DNA from 2 places in the Geobacillus sp. B4113_201601 genome. Region 1 is predicted to be linked to the other one. Evidence: riboswitches for the same ligand, from Rfam matches in the RefSeq annotation. Region 1 holds a riboswitch; the other holds the start of a gene.
The links. A riboswitch is a leader RNA that binds a small molecule or an ion and turns the genes downstream of it on or off. The one in region 1 is predicted to bind S-adenosylmethionine.

Region 1 (3,032 bases):
GATTCCCGACCAGTAATCCGGATAGCCCGGGTCCGGGACGAGCACCACATCGCCCGGGTTGACGAGGCAAAGCGGCAGCTCGACAAGCCCGGCCTTGCCGCCAAACAAAATGGCGACTTCGCGGGTCGGGTCGACCTCAACTCCGTACTCGCGTGCATAAAAGGCGGCAACGGCTTCTTTCAAAAACGAGTAGCCTTGAAACGGCGAGTATTTATGGTATTTCGGATTGACCGCCGCCCGTTGCATCGCCTCAACGATATGCTTCGGCGTCGGCTGGTCCGGATTGCCTTGCCCTAAATTAATGACATCATGCCCGGCCTTGATTTTCTCTCCCACTTTGGCGACAAGTGAAGCAAAAAACTGCTTCGGCAGCTGTTCAAGCAGTTCGGAAAAAGGAAATTCGATCGTCATCGCCCACACCTTCTTGAAAAATTCTTGAAATTCTAGTGCAACATCATATATCGTAAAAAGCAAAATGTAAAGCAAATTTTTTCATTGGGGTGAAAAACAATGACCATCCGCATCGCTTGCCTCCAGCTCGATATCGCGTTTGGCGATCCGCAAACGAACGAACAGCAAGCCGAAACAGCCGTGCAATCCGCCGCCAACGAAGGAGCCGATATCGTCGTGCTTCCGGAACTATGGACGACCGGCTATGACTTGACGCGCTTGGACGAAATTGCTGATGACGATGCCGGGCGGGCGAAAGCGTTCGCCTCCCGCCTGGCGCAAACATACGGCGTCCATTTCGTCGCCGGCTCAGTCGCCAAAAAAACCGCTGCCGGTGTGACGAACACGATGATCGTCGCCGACCGAAGCGGCCAAATCGTCAGTGAATATAGCAAACTTCATCTGTTCCAGCTGATGGATGAGCATTTGTATTTGCAGCCGGGAAACGCGCCAGGCTTATTTTCGCTTGACGGGCTGTCGTGCGCCGGAGTCATTTGCTATGACATCCGCTTTCCAGAGTGGATTCGCGTCCATGCTTTAGCCGGAGCGGAAGCGCTGTTTGTCGTCGCCGAATGGCCGCTTCCTCGCCTTCACCATTGGCGGACGCTGCTGATGGCGCGAGCGATTGAAAATCAATGCTACGTCATCGCCTGCAATCGGGCCGGAAGCGACCCGAACAACGACTTTGCCGGCCATTCGCTCGTCATCGACCCGTGGGGCGAAATCATCGCCGAGGCCGATGAAAAGCCGGGCGTTCTTCTGGCGGACATCGACCCGGCGCTCGTTAAACAGGTGCGTGCGCGCATCCCGGTGTTTGCCGACCGCCGGCCGCGCGATTACGACGAGGCGGCAAAAAAATTTTTCAAAACGTATTGACAATCCGCCTGCCCAACCTGTATGATTCGAATCAAGCAACCAAACGATTGTTAACATCGCGAAAATTGCAAAAACTCAATAGCTAGACCGGTACTCTTATCAAGAGTTGGCTGAGGGAATTGGCCCAATGAAGCCCAGCAACCGACCGTAATGCTATCGTGAGATAGGGCGCACGCCAAGGGCGGCGCCGGAAGCGACCCGCTTCCGCAGGGCACGGTGCTAAGTCCAACAGAAAGACCGCTGTCTTTCTGAAAGATAAGAGGCGTGAAGACAAATAATCTTCAAGCCTCTTTCCGTATGCGAAAGAGGCTTTTTCATTTGCCAAAACGTAAAGGGGGAACGTGAAAATGACGATTGTCCAATCAGCTGTTTACGAACCGCTCACCGAACAAAAAGCGACCGCCCTCGCCGTCCGCCTCGGCTTGTTCCGCGACGGGGCGCCACTTGCCTGCCGCGAGATCGGCGACGGAAACTTGAACCTTGTTTTCCATATCGTCGACCAAGAAACAAAGCAAGGCGTCATCATCAAACAAGCGCTGCCGTACGCGAAAGTCGTCGGGGAAAGCTGGCCGCTTACGTTAAAGCGCGCCGTCATTGAAAGCAACGCGCTGCGCACGTTTGCCAGCTATGTGCCGCAATACGTCCCAAAAGTCTATTATTCCGACGAATCGCTCGCCATCACGGTGATGGAAGATTTGTCCCGCCTGCAAATCGCGCGCAAAGGGCTGATCGAAGGGAAAACGTACCCGCTGTTGTCCCGGCATATCGGCGAATTCATCGCCAAAACGGCGTTTTACACGTCTGATTTCGGCATGAACCAACAAGAGAAAAAGAAGTTGGCGCAAAGCTTTGTCAATCCAGAGCTATGCAAAATTACGGAAGATCTCGTCTTCACCGATCCGTTTTTCGACCATGACACGAACAACTTTGAGGACGAATTGCGCCCAGACGTTGAAGCGCTTTGGGAAGATGACCGCCTCCGCCTCGAAGCGGCGAAGCTGAAGCGCAAGTTTTTGACTGAAGCGGATGTGCTGCTGCACGGAGACTTACACACTGGCAGCATTTTCGCCAGCGACGACGAAACGAAAGTGATCGACCCGGAATTCGCCTTTTACGGCCCGATCGGGTTTGACCTTGGCCAATTTTTCGCCAACTTGCTGTTAAATGCGTTGTCCCGTCCTGAAGCGGAGCGTCAACCGCTCTTTGTTCACATCGACTCAACATGGAAGGTGTTTACGTCCATTTTCGCTGAGCTGTGGCAGACGGAAAGCGTCGAAACGTACGCCGCGACGCCCGGACTGCTTGATGAGGTGCTGCGGCAAGCGTTCATTGACGCCGTCGGTTTTGCCGGCTGCGAAGTCATTCGCCGGACGATCGGCCTCGCCCATGTGGCGGATCTCGACGGCATTGAACAAAAAGCCGAACGGCTCGCCGCGAAACGGCACGCGCTCCGTCTCGGCCGCCGCCTGATCGTTGAGCGCGCTGAACTGGCGGGAACGGACGGCTTCCGCCGCCTGTTTATCGAAACGGAACGATGACACCCTCTGCCCGGGCCGGCCGTCCAACGCCAGCTTGGGCCAATCGATCAACCGAGAAAGGAAGACGACGATGAACTCATTTGCCATCCCGCGCTCTGTCGAATGGCGCGAGACGCATATCACGATTTTAAACCAACAAAAACTGCCATCGGTCACCGAATACATCGA
Region 2 (3,032 bases), on a different contig from region 1:
GAAGATCGATTTTTTCATTTCGCCGGCGTACTCCGTCCCGCCGATTAGGACGACGCGGCGTTCAAAGGAAATGATGATGAACGCTTCCGAGCGCGTGCCGTCCACCGCCGGATCCGCCTTAAAGTTCGGCGCGCAAATGACGGTGAATTGCGGTTCATGCGCGGCGAGCTCTTCGGCGCTCGGCCGGATGAACAGCTGATGGACGAACAAGTTGTGCCAGGCGAATTCATTGACGACTTGAATCGGCAGCCGGGATTTCGGATCGGCGCCGGCAAAGCCTTTAAAGACGAACAGTTCCTCTTGTTTTAACAAATAATCGAGCACTTTGTCGTACAGTTTTTCAAACGTTTCCGGCGCCATCGGCTGGTTGACCGTTCCCCAGTCGACCGTTTGTTTCGTTGACGGCTCTTCGACGATGTATTTGTCTTTCGGCGACCGCCCCGTGTACTTGCCGGTCGTGACGGCGACGGCGCCGGTATGCGTCAGCCGGCCTTCCTTTCGCTGCAGCACTTTTTCAACGAGTTCCGCGACGGACAGTTGGTGGTGGACGTACGGTTTTTGCAGCAAGAGATCGAGTTTATTCGTCATATTGGCAATCCCCATGTTCAAAACCTGCCTTCTTTATTGGAATCACTTTTGAAAATAGTATAACACATTTTTATTAATAGTCCATACTAATTGTGAAGGTTTTTCGGACTTATTTTTCCTCATTTTTTGAACAATAAAAAAATGTTTTGTATGGTTGACTTCCGTTCGTTTGTTGCGATATGATAAGTCATTGAACGGATACTCTTATCCCGAGCCGGCGGAGGGACAGGCCCGATGAAGCCCAGCAACCGTCACAACTGTACATGTGTGAAATGGTGCTAACCTGTGGCAAGGCGCAGTCCTTGAACGATAAGAGTGAAAGGAAGCAATACGATTGCGACGACCTTTCCTCGCCGTGACAGGAAAGGTTTTTTTATATTGCCAAGGGAAATGAGTTCCGTATCTCCAGCAACGATGTCAAGAGGAGGAAATGAGCCGAATGTCAGCCAAACGCCGCTTGTTTACTTCAGAGTCTGTAACCGAAGGACACCCGGACAAAATTTGCGACCAAATTTCCGATGCGATTTTGGATGCCATTTTGGAAAAAGACCCGAACGCCCGCGTTGCTTGTGAAACAAGCGTCACGACCGGGCTGGTGCTCGTGAGCGGGGAAATTACGACGTCGACGTACGTCGATATTCCGCGCATCGTCCGCGATACGGTTCGCGAAATCGGCTATACGCGCGCGAAATACGGATTTGACGCCGACACGTGCGCCGTGCTCACGTCGATTGACGAACAGTCGCCGGACATCGCGATGGGAGTAGATCGGGCGCTTGAGGCGCGCGAAGGTCAGATGACGGATGAGGAAATTGAAGCGATCGGCGCCGGCGACCAAGGGCTTATGTTTGGGTTTGCCTGCAATGAAACGGAAGAGCTGATGCCGCTGCCGATTTCGCTCGCCCATCGTTTGGCGCGCCGCTTGGCGGAAGTGCGCAAAACGGACGTGTTGCCGTATTTGCGTCCCGATGGCAAAACGCAGGTGACGATCGAATACGATGAAAACGGCAAACCGGTGCGCGTCGACACGATCGTCGTTTCTGCGCAACATCATCCGGACATTACTCAAGACCAAATGGAACGTGACATTAAAGAACATGTCATCAAGCCGGTGGTTCCAGCGGAGCTGTTGGATGAGAACACGAACTACTTCATTAACCCGACCGGCCGGTTCGTCATCGGCGGTCCGCAAGGGGATGCCGGGCTGACGGGGCGGAAAATCATCGTTGACACGTACGGTGGCTACGCCCGTCATGGCGGCGGCGCGTTCTCGGGCAAAGACCCGACGAAAGTCGACCGCTCGGCGGCGTATGCGGCCCGTTATGTGGCGAAAAACATCGTCGCGGCCGGGCTCGCCGATAAGTGCGAAGTGCAGCTCGCCTACGCGATCGGCGTCGCCCGTCCGGTCTCGATTTCGATCGATACGTTCGGCACCGGCAAAGTGTCTGAAGACATTTTAATTGAAGTCGTGCGCAACAACTTCGACCTTCGTCCGGCCGGCATCATCAAAATGCTTGACTTGCGCCGTCCGATTTACAAACAAACGGCCGCTTACGGCCATTTCGGGCGCACGGACATCGACTTGCCGTGGGAGCGCACCGACAAAGCTGCCTTGTTGAAAGAACAAGCGCTGGCGTTGGCGAGCAAGCAATAAAGACACAAGAGGGTGGCCTGCAGGCGATAGCCGGCCGCCCTCTTGTTCGTTTTCATGGTTCGCTTGCTTCGAAAAAGAAGTGTGGTCTCGCCAAGAAGGCGCGGCTGGCCTTGATGGCCCATCCGGACTTTGTTCTTCTGGCGGTTCGTGTGCGTCCCGTCGCGCGGCTTGGCGACCGAGCAAGAAGTCGGCTCGTTACGGCCGGTTGGTCCGCTGCTGCTGGAGCGCCTTGTAATATTGTCCTTTTTCGACATATTCGCGGCGAATGCGTTCCATTTCGCGGAAATCGTCCTCGGTTAGCTCGCGCACCACTTTCGCTGGCCGTCCGAGGGCGAGCACGTTCGGCGGGATGGTTTTGCCGGGGGGCACCAAGCTGCCGGCACCGATAAACGCGCTTTCGCCGATTTCGGCGCCATCGAGGATGATCGATCCCATGCCGATCAAGGCGTTTTTGCGAACAATGGCGCTGTGCAAAATGACTTGATGGCCGACGGTCACGCCGTCTTCAATGATGAGCGGATTGTTTGGACTTTGATGCAAAATTGAGTTATCTTGGATATTGACCCGGTTGCCGATGATCGTCGGCGCCACGTCGCCGCGGATGACGGTGTGAAACCAGACGCTCGTCTCCTCGCCGATCGTGACATCGCCGGTGATCGTCACATAGTCGGCGATGAAGGCGGATGGAGCAATGATTGGCGTTTTGCCTTTGTACGGATAAATCATCGTCGTTCGTTCCTTTCTATGGCAATCTTGTTCATCAAGTATTGTACAACGGTATCCCGCTGTT

Region 2: it holds a riboswitch for S-adenosylmethionine, as region 1 does, so the genes downstream of both, metK (methionine adenosyltransferase) here and mtnK (S-methyl-5-thioribose kinase) in region 1, are expected to answer to the same signal.

What each region holds. Positions count from the first base shown of each region.
Region 1 covers NZ_LQYX01000078.1:14,630-17,661, forward strand. The annotation lists gene B4113_RS10625 (pyridoxal phosphate-dependent aminotransferase) at 1-411, opposite strand, end outside; gene B4113_RS10630 (carbon-nitrogen family hydrolase) at 511-1,326, shown strand; SAM riboswitch class I at 1,420-1,588, shown strand; gene mtnK (S-methyl-5-thioribose kinase) at 1,674-2,864, shown strand; gene mtnA (S-methyl-5-thioribose-1-phosphate isomerase) at 2,935-3,032, shown strand, end outside.
Region 2 covers NZ_LQYX01000074.1:4,398-7,429, forward strand. The annotation lists gene pckA (phosphoenolpyruvate carboxykinase (ATP)) at 1-603, opposite strand, end outside; SAM riboswitch class I at 790-904, shown strand; gene metK (methionine adenosyltransferase) at 1,028-2,242, shown strand; gene B4113_RS08800 (gamma carbonic anhydrase family protein) at 2,438-2,968, opposite strand.